One region of the Curtobacterium sp. C1 genome, then DNA from elsewhere that is predicted to be linked to it. Evidence: predicted binding sites of a transcription regulator. Region 1 holds the regulator's gene; each other region holds the start of a gene.
What was found. Region 1 encodes HrcA, which represses chaperone genes, less so after heat shock. Its sites were predicted from a motif close to TTNGCACTCGNNNNNNNCGAGTGCNAA; they were not measured.
Positions count from the first base shown of each region.

Region 2: groL (chaperonin GroEL) is a predicted target of HrcA. The motif match lies at 1,345-1,371, and genes of this name have one in related genera.
Region 3: LQK89_RS00160 (Hsp20/alpha crystallin family protein) is a predicted target of HrcA. The motif match lies at 1,697-1,723, and genes of this name have one in related genera.

Region 1 is NZ_CP088076.1:1,403,387-1,406,654, forward strand. Features, by position in the region: gene hemW (radical SAM family heme chaperone HemW) at 1-253, shown strand, start outside; gene LQK89_RS06805 (DUF4870 domain-containing protein) at 274-705, opposite strand; gene hrcA (heat-inducible transcriptional repressor HrcA) at 815-1,837, shown strand; gene dnaJ (molecular chaperone DnaJ) at 1,946-3,058, shown strand; gene LQK89_RS06820 (16S rRNA (uracil(1498)-N(3))-methyltransferase) at 3,058-3,268, shown strand, end outside.
Region 2 is NZ_CP088076.1:3,046,520-3,049,787, reverse strand. Features, by position in the region: gene LQK89_RS14625 (DUF3263 domain-containing protein) at 1-172, shown strand, start outside; gene LQK89_RS14620 (LytR C-terminal domain-containing protein) at 169-765, shown strand; gene LQK89_RS14615 (cold-shock protein) at 958-1,161, shown strand; gene groL (chaperonin GroEL) at 1,414-3,033, shown strand.
Region 3 is NZ_CP088076.1:30,328-33,595, reverse strand. Features, by position in the region: gene LQK89_RS00175 (alpha/beta hydrolase) at 1-572, opposite strand, end outside; gene LQK89_RS00170 (phenolic acid decarboxylase) at 572-1,099, opposite strand; gene LQK89_RS00165 (MarR family winged helix-turn-helix transcriptional regulator) at 1,163-1,657, shown strand; gene LQK89_RS00160 (Hsp20/alpha crystallin family protein) at 1,781-2,221, shown strand; gene LQK89_RS00155 (hypothetical protein) at 2,241-2,546, shown strand; partial or broken gene LQK89_RS00150 (manganese catalase family protein) at 2,633-3,268, opposite strand, start outside.

The DNA of each region.
Region 1 (3,268 bases):
CGCGGGGGAGTCACCGGCAGCCGGCCGCGAGACGCTCGACGACGAGACCCGGTACGTCGAGCGCGTCCTGCTCGCCGCGCGGGTCCGCGGCGAGCTCACCACAGCGGAGCTCCGTCCGTCGGCACGCGAGCGCGTCGCCGGGCTCATCGCGCGCGGACTCGTGGACGGTCCGGCCGCGGTGCGGGGGCGGCTCGAGCTGACCCTGCAGGGTCGGCTGCTCGCGGACGCGGTGGTCCGCGAGCTGCTCGACTGACCTGGTCCTGCTCGAGCGGCCTAGTTCTTGATGAACTCGATCGTGAGCGGGTACTTGTAGAGGTCGCCACGGTTCGCTGCGATGGCCGCCATGATCGCGAAGACGATGACGAGCACCCCGATGATCGGGAGCAGCACGAAGCCGATCAGGACGATGCAGAGCAGCCCGGCGACGATGTACGCGATGGCCGCGGTGATGTGGAAGTTCAGCGCCGTGCGGGTGTGCTCCTTGATGAACGACCCACGGTCGCGGAGCACCAGGTAGGCGATCAACGGCACGAGGAAGTTGAAGAAGATGCCGCCGACGTGCGTCAGGGTCGCCCACAGCCGCTGGTCCTCCGGCGACATCGGCTGCGGGACCTGGTACCCCTGCGGGTACTGCGGTCCGCCGGGGTTCGCCGGCCCCCCGGGCTGCTGGTCGTAGGGCCCTCCGGGCTGCTGTCCGTAGCTCATGCCCAGAGCGTAGCGGGAGGGGCCCGCCCGGGTCCCGGTCCGTCGGCGGTCGGGCGTAGGATCAGCAGTCGAGACGTCCGAGTGCCAGCATCGAACGGAAGGGGTCCGGATGGTCAGCGAACGCTCCCTCGAGGTCCTCAAGGCCATCGTGCGGGACTACGTCGCGTCGCGCGAGCCCGTCGGCTCGAAGTCGATCGTCGACCGGCACGCCTTCGGGGTGAGCGCCGCGACGATCCGGAACGACATGGCCCTGCTCGAGGACGAACAGCTCATCGTGGCCCCGCACACCTCGTCGGGCCGGGTGCCGACCGACAAGGGGTACCGGGTCTTCGTCGACCACCTCGCGGCCGCCCGCCCGCTGTCCAGCGCGCAGCGCCACGCGATCGAGACGTTCCTCGGCACCCCGAACGACCTCGACGAGGTCCTCGGCCGCACCGTCCGGCTGCTCAGCCAGCTCACGAACCAGGTCGCACTCGTCCAGTACCCGTCGATGGTGCGCGCCCGCGTGCAGCACATCGAACTCGTCCGCCTCGGCGACACGCGGCTCATGGTGGTGCTCATCACCGACACCGCCCGGGTCGAGCAGCGCGTCGTCGAGACCGACGTCCCACTCGACGAAGACGCTCTCGGCGAACTGCGCTCCGTTCTCAACGGCGCGTCCGTCGGGCTGCTCCTGCAGGACGTGCCCCGGGCGCTCCGGGCGGTCCCGCAACAGCTCCGCCCCGACGCCCAGACGCTCGCCGGCGTCGTCGTCGCGACGCTCATCGAGCAGGTCGCGGCGAACCGACAGGACCGCCTGGTGATGGCGGGGGCGGCGAACCTCGCGAAGAGCGAGCGCGACTTCTCCGGCGGACTGTTCCCCGTGCTCGAGGCGATCGAGGAGCAGGTCACCCTGCTCCGGCTGTTCGGCGAGATGCAGGTGGACGACGTCGCGGTCGCCGCGAGCATCGGCGCCGAGAACGCCGAGTACGGGCTCGACGCCACGAGCATCGTCGCCGGCGGCTACCTGGCCGGCGGCGGCGAGGTCGCGCGGCTCGGGGTGCTCGGGCCGACGCGGATGGACTACGGCACGAACATGGCCGCGGTGCGCGCCGTCGCACGGTACCTGTCCAAGCTCCTGGGCGAACATTGACCGACCCGGCCCCCGACGGGCACAGGCCGCCCCGCGCGGGTGATCCGTGCCTCCAGACCGACCTGACCGGCGGCGAACGCCGCACCGACCGAACCGACTGAGGGATACGTGGCAGACCACTACGACGTCCTCGGCGTCCAGCAGGACGCCTCCGATGCCGACATCAAGAAGGCGTACCGCCGGCTCGCGCGCGAGCTGCACCCGGACGTGAACCCGAGCCCGGACGCGGCCGAGCGCTTCAAGGACGTGACGCACGCGTACGACGTGCTGAGCGACCCCGAGCAGCGACGGCGGTACGACGCCGGACCGCAGGCGGACAGCCCCTTCGGTGGCGGCGCCGGCGGGTTCAGCGACATCTTCGACGCGTTCTTCGGTGGCGGCGGCGGTGGCGGGCGGGGCAACGGCCCGCGCAGCCGGGCCGAGCGTGGACAGGACGCCCTGCTGCGCATCGAGGTCGACCTCGACGAGGTCGTCTTCGGCACCCACAAGGACGTCGAGGTCGACACGGCCGTCGTCTGCGAGACCTGCAACGGCTCGTGCTGCGCGCCCGGGACGAGCCCGCGCACGTGCGACATCTGCGGCGGAAGCGGGCACATCCAGCGCCAGGTCCGATCGCTCCTCGGCAACGTGGTGACGAGCGCCCCGTGCGGTACCTGCCGCGGGTACGGCACCGTCATCCCGAGCCCCTGCCCGACCTGCCAGGGCCAGGGCCGCGTCCGTGCGCGCCGCACGATCCCGGTCGACGTCCCCGCCGGCGTCGAGACCGGGCTCCGACTGCAGATGCCCGGCCAGGGCGAGGTCGGTCCGGCCGGTGGCCCCTCGGGCGACCTGTACCTCGAGGTGAAGGTCCGCCACCACGACGTCTTCAGCCGCGACGGCGACGACCTGCTCGCGACGCTCGAGGTCCAGATGACCGACGCGATCCTCGGCGCGCACACCACGATCGACGGTCTGGACGGCCCGGTCGAGCTCGAGCTGCGCCCGGGCGTGCAGAGCGCCGACGTGCTCGTGATCAAGGACCGCGGGGTCACCAAGCTCCGCGGCAACGGTCGCGGCGACCTGCGCGTCGGCGTGCAGGTCGTCACCCCGACCAAGCTGTCGCACAAGGAGCGCCAGCTCGTCGAGCAGCTCGCGAAGTCGCACAAGGCCGCGAAGCCGCAGCTCGCCCGGTTCCAGCAGGGCATGTTCGGCAAGCTGCGCGACCGCTTCCTGCACTTCTGATGGCGTCCCTCCACCTGGTCGACCCGGGCACGCTCGACGGTGTCGGGGTCGGCGACACCGTCACGCTCGACGGTCCAGAGGGCCGGCACGCCGTGTCGGTCGCGCGGGTCCGTGTCGGCGAGGCCCTGCGCATCGCCGACGGCCGCGGCACGGTGGTGGCCGGGACGGTCGCGTCGACGGGTCGCGACGAGCTGACGCTCACCGTCGACG
Region 2 (3,268 bases), 1.6 Mb from region 1:
GCGCTACTACCAGGTGCTGAACCGCGTGATCGACCTGCCGGCGGCGCTCGCGTACGACCCGCAGCTCGTGACCCGACTGCAGCGGCTCCGGCACGCCCGCACCCGTGCCCGCGCGGCGCGCTCCTTCGTCGCCTCCGGCACGACGACCGATCCCCGTGAAGAGGAACGATGACCCAGAGATTCCCGCGAGACCGGTTCGACGACGTCACCGACGGCCCCCGGGTCGGGGCGCACCGCGGTGCCCGGCGTCGTGGCCGCGGCTGGATCGCGTTCGCCTGGGCGGCGCTCGCCACCGGGGTGCTCGTGCTCATCGGGGTGCTCGTGCTCGCGCTCCTCAACGGCAGCTACTCGTTCCCGGGGTCGACGTCCTCGCCGGCTGCGTCCTCGTCCGCGTCCGCCTCGGCCCCGGCGACCGGTGAGCCCTCCGGCGAAGCGACCCCGTCGCCGTCCGAGACCCAGGCCCCGACGGCCGCGACCCCCGCCGAGCAGGGTGCCACGAGCTTGGTCGTCCTGAACGGCACATCGACCACCGGGCTCGCGGCGAAGGGCGCGGCCGCGCTGCGGAACGCCGGCTGGCAGGTGCGCTCGACCGGGGACGCCGGGACGACCGGCACCACCGCGACGATCGTGTACTACCAGCAGGAGTCGCAGGCAGCCGTGGCGCAGGGCGTCGCGCAGGCGCTCGGGGTCTCCGCGGTGCAGCAGTCGGCGGCGTTCCCGAACGCCGACGTGACCGTGGTGCTCGGCGCGGACTACGCCGGCTGACACGCTCCCCGCGCCGGGTTCGTTACGGCGGTGTTTCCGGGACGTTGAATTCTGACGGAATCGGCGTGAAAGGGCGTCACAACCCTTGCCACGCCGCGCTTGTTCGGTCAGAGTCATCGCCAGACGACGGCCTGTCGTCCGCACCAACGACGACCCGTCGTCTGCACCAGCACCACCAGGGAGCAAGAGATCATGGCCAACGGAACCGTGAAGTGGTTCAACGCCGAGAAGGGCTTCGGCTTCATCACCGTCGATGGAGGGGGCCAGGACGTGTTCGTGCACTACTCGGCGATCGACATGTCGGGCTACAAGGTCCTCGAGGAGGGCCAGGCGGTGACGTTCGACGTCGGCACCGGCGCGAAGGGGCCGCAGGCCGAGTCGGTCCGCCCCGCCTGAACCGCGACACCCGGAACGCGCCGTCCCCTCGGGGCGGCGCGTTCGTCGTCCCGGGTGTCCGTCGTGCCGGGCGCGGCCGTGTGGTGCCGGGCGCGACCGCGTCGTGTCGGTGCGTGTCCTGGGAAGACGACCCGTGCCTCCCGGCTGTGTTGCACTCGACCTCGTCGAGTGCCAGAATCGGCGTTGGCACTCGCTCACGCTGAGTGCCAGCACGACCCCCATGACGACGTCCGGGAGGGACGAGAAACTCACATGGCTAAGATCATTGCTTTCGACGAGGAGGCCCGTCGCGGCCTCGAGCGCGGCCTGAACACCCTGGCCGACGCCGTGAAGGTGACGCTCGGCCCGCGCGGCCGCAACGTCGTCCTCGAGAAGAAGTGGGGCGCCCCCACGATCACGAACGACGGTGTCTCCATCGCCAAGGAGATCGAGCTCGACGACCCGTACGAGAAGATCGGTGCGGAGCTCGTCAAGGAGGTCGCGAAGAAGACCGACGACGTCGCCGGTGACGGCACGACGACCGCGACCGTCCTCGCCCAGGCGCTCGTCCGCGAGGGCCTCCGCAACGTCGCCGCCGGTGCCGACCCCGTGTCGCTCAAGCGCGGCATCGAGAAGGCCGTCGCCGCCGTCTCCGACCAGCTCCTCGCCAACGCGAAGGACATCGAGACCAAGGACCAGATCGCCGCGACCGCGTCGATCTCGGCCGCTGACTCCACCATCGGCGAGCTCATCGCCGAGGCGATCGACAAGGTCGGCAAGGAAGGCGTCGTCACCGTCGAGGAGTCGAACACCTTCGGCACCGAGCTCGAGCTGACCGAGGGCATGCGCTTCGACAAGGGCTACCTGTCGCAGTACTTCGTCACGGACCCGGAGCGCCAGGAGGCCGTCTTCGAGGACCCGTACATCCTCATCGTCAACTCGAAGATCTCCAACATCAAGGACCTGCTCCCGGTCGTCGACAAGGTGATCCAGGCGGGCAAGCAGCTCCTCATCATCGCCGAGGACGTCGACGGCGAAGCCCTCGCGACCCTCGTCGTGAACAAGATCCGCGGCATCTTCAAGTCCGTCGCCGTCAAGGCCCCGGGCTTCGGCGACCGTCGCAAGGCCATGCTGCAGGACATCGCGATCCTCACCGGCGGCCAGGTCATCTCGGAAGAGGTCGGCCTCAAGCTCGAGAACGCGACCCTCGACCTGCTCGGCAAGGCCCGCAAGGTCATCATCACCAAGGACGAGACGACCATCGTCGAGGGTGCTGGCGACGAGGACCAGATCGCCGGCCGCGTCAAGCAGATCCGCGGCGAGATCGAGGCGACCGACTCCGACTACGACCGCGAGAAGCTCCAGGAGCGTCTCGCGAAGCTCGCCGGTGGCGTCGCCGTCATCAAGGCGGGTGCCGCGACCGAGGTCGAGCTCAAGGAGCGCAAGCACCGCATCGAGGACGCCGTCCGCAACGCGAAGGCCGCTGTCGAAGAGGGCATCGTCGCCGGTGGTGGCGTCGCCCTCATCCAGGCGTCCGTCGCGCTCGACTCGCTCTCCCTCGAGGGTGACGAGGCGACCGGTGCGAACATCGTCCGCGTCGCGATCGACGCACCGCTCAAGCAGATCGCGCTGAACGCCGGTCTCGAGCCGGGCGTCGTCGCCGCCAAGGTCCGCGAGCTCGAGTCGGGTCACGGCCTCAACGCCGCGACCGGTGAGTACGTCGACCTCGTCGCCGCGGGCATCATCGACCCGGCCAAGGTCACGCGCTCGGCGCTGCAGAACGCTGCGTCGATCGCCGGTCTGTTCCTCACGACCGAGGCCGTCGTCGCCGACAAGCCCGAGAAGGCCCCGGCCATGCCGGCCGGCGACCCCACGGGTGGCATGGACTTCTAAAGAGTCCTGACGGAAGGGCCCCGCACGCTGTGCGTGCGGGGCCCTTCCGCGTGCGGGGGCGGGTGCCGCCGAGCGGGCCACTTCTGTCGCGGTGGACGTCGCGGGGCGACCGGTTCTGCCCAGTCCGCGTTCTGCACGCGGCATGTCCTGCCCGCTCGCGGCGGGCGCATGGCTTCGCACAGGAGGCCCGTCCTCCGTCGTTCTCCACAGTCACGGCTCCGCGGGGCTGGTTGTG
Region 3 (3,268 bases), 1.4 Mb from region 1:
CCGTCCCGGACGTCCGCGATGAACGCCGTCCCGAGCACCATCCCGCCGAAGTCGAACCACCCCTGCTCGCGCGCCGGGGCGAGGGGCTGCCCCTGGATCGCGTCGTGCACGGTGATGTCGTCGACCACGACGCCGGCTGGTGACCACAGGGTCAGTGTCCGGACGGCCTCCGGCACCCGGGCTGCGGCGAGCGCCGACTCCACGGCGCCCAGGCTGTGCGCCACGACGTGCACGCCCTGCCCCCGGTCCGCGGCGCGGATCATCGCGACGACCTGTTCGACCTCGTCACGGAGGGTGATGTCCGCGAACTCGCCGTCGCTGGCACCCTGGCCGAGCCGGTCGTGGCTCCGGACGAGGGCGCCGCGGGCGACGAGGTGTCGGGCGGTCTGCACGAACAGCTGGTGCCCGCCGAGGGCACTGTCGCTGAACCCGTGCACGAGGAGGACGACGGGGGCGTCCGGGGCGGCGCCGTCCTGCGGTTCCCACTGCCAGCCGCGGATCGTGCGACCACGGTGCTCCAGGGTCGTCGGGGTGGTGCGGGGGTCCGTCCCCTGCAGCGGCACGGTGCCCATCAGTTCGTCCGGTCCGCCCAGCCGGCCGGCAGGTCGCCGGGAGCGGTGTCGACGACGGTCTCGTCGTCCTCGCCGACGTGCTCGAACCGGGTGATGTGGGCGAACTCCGGCACGACGTAGATCGGGTACGTGGGGCCCTCGTCGCGGTAGCGCTGCATCTCGTCCAGGTGGTCGTTCTGGAACAGGACGGTCTTCGAGCCGTCGAGCTCGATCCAGCGTGGGAAGAAGATCGTGCCGTGCAGCACGCGCTGCTCGGGCAGCACGTTGACGACGACGCTCGTGCCGGTGGGCTCGTTCCACGAGACCTTGTAGACGCCCGGCGCGAGGGCGACGAGGTCGACCGTCTGGTCCTTCACCCACCGGCCACCGACGTGCCCGGTGTGGATCCGGTAGTCGATGGTCGTGGCGTTCTTGACGTACATCTCGTACTGCCAGCCGTTGGCGTACGTGTAGATGAACCGGTGTCCGACGATGCCGGAGAGGTCCTGGGGCGGTTCCGGGTGCTCGACCGAGGTGGTGGTGTCCATGTCCTCGAGTGTGCTCCCGAAGTAGTTTTGTTGCAAACAAAACTTGCTGGTAGGTTGCCGAGCATGACGGGTAGAGGCGACGAGACCGCTCGGATCGCCCGACGACTGAGCGACCGGATCGGTCCGTTCCGCCGGACCCTGCTGCGGACCTCCCGCGCCGTGGCGGACCTGCCCGACATCCCGGACGCGCAGGTCGAGGTGCTCCGCGCCCTGGCTGCCGGAGCCGCTGCGGCTCCGGGCGCGGACGCTCCCGGTGCCGCCCCCTCGGCCCTCGCGACCCGCCTCGGCCTCGCCCGCTCGACGGTGAGCAACCTCGTGTCCGCGATGGAACAGTCCGGACTCGTCGAGCGTCGACTGGTCGGGGGCGACGGTCGCCGTACCACCGTGCACCTGACCCCGCTCGCGGTCGATCGCCTCCGCACGTACGACGACGCTGCGACCTCGGTGCTCGTCGACGCCCTCGGGCACCTGTCCGCGGAGGACGTGCACGCCCTCGCCGCGGCCCTCCCCGCACTCGAGCGCCTGCACCGCGAGATCACCCCGCCGCCCGCACCCTGACCGGCACCGCGCGACCCTCAGCAACCTCGAAGCGATCCTTTGGCACTCCTGAGGCAAGAGTGCTAAAACGGACGCCAGTTGAGTCGAGGGGACTCAACGAGGACCACGAAGGAGTTGATCTCGATGACGATGCAGTTCGACCCGTTCCGCGAGCTCGACCGACTCGCAGGCTCCCTGCTCGGAGCCGGCGCCGGTGCACCCCGGTCGATGCCCATGGACCTCTACCGCAGCGGTGACCACTACGTCCTCGACGTCGACCTGCCGGGCATCGACCCGGGCTCGGTGGACGTGGACGTGGACGGTTCCGTCCTGACCATCCGCGCCGAGCGCACGCTCGGCGCACCCGAGGGCTCGCAGTGGATCACGCGTGAGCGCCAGCCCGGCACCTTCGTGCGGCAGCTCACGCTCGGTGACCACCTGGACGCCGAGCGCATCAGCGCCGCCTACGACAACGGCGTCCTGAGCGTGACCATCCCGGTCAAGGAGTCCGCGAAGCCCCGCAAGATCCAGGTGTCGACCGGCGGCGGCGCCCAGCAGCTCGCCGTCGGCTCGAGGGGCGAGTGACCGGAAGGGCACGGCAGCGATGGCAGCACTCGGCAACGCGCTCCTCGCCGTCGGCGTCCTGACGGCAGCCCTCACCGCGACGGCCCTCGACCGTCGCACCGCGGCACTCCTCGGAGCCACCGGCGGCACCGTCGGGAGCTTCCTCGCGTGGCTCCTCGCCCCGCAGGCCTGGACCGGCTCCTGGCTGCTCCCGTGGATCGCCGCCGGAGCGGGGACGGTCGCGGTCGTCGCCGGATGGGCGGCAGCTCGCGCGTACACCGGCCTCACCCGCTCGCCGCGGGAACACGAGGACGACACGACGAGCATCACCACCCTGCCGGGCTGAGTGGGTGACGGGACGGGAGGCGCGGTGCCAGCCGGCACCGCGCCTCCCGTCCGTCTGCCGGTCGCGCCCCGCGACCGGCGTGACGCTCACTCCTTGTTGAGCGTGTCCTGCACGAGACCCGCGGTCTTCTCGACCACGTTCGGCAGCTCGGTCGTGCCGTAGAAGCGCACGTCAGGGTGCGTCGGCGGCGGAATCGGCACCGAGGACGTCGGGCCGTCGTGGTACGAGTACTCGCCCTTGCCGTCGAACGAGGGGCCGCTCGCCCAGGGCCCGTCCGCGGCCGCGGCGCCGTCGGAGAAGTTGAGGTACTGGTGGACGCGACCCTGCATCTCGGCGTTCTCGTTCGCCGTGAAGTCCGCGAGCAGGTTGCCCGACGCGGTGATGTACGAGCCCTGCCAGGCGTTGCCGTTGCTGTCCACGGGGCGTGCTCCGGCGCCGGCGACGATCGCGTGCTGCACGTCGGTCCCGCCGACGATCGCGGCGACGGTCGGGTCGTCCTGCAGTGCGTCCTCGGTGATGCCGAGCGGGCTCTTCTCGAGCAGCTGCGCGATCATCGTCGCGAGCATCTCGACGTGGCCCATCTCCTCGGCGCCGATGCCGAGCACCATGTCCCGGTACTTGCCCGGGATGTGCATGTTCCACGCCTGGAACTGGTACTGCAGCGCGACGGAGATCTCGCCGTACTGACCGCCGAGCACCTCCTGCAGCTTGCGGGCGTACAC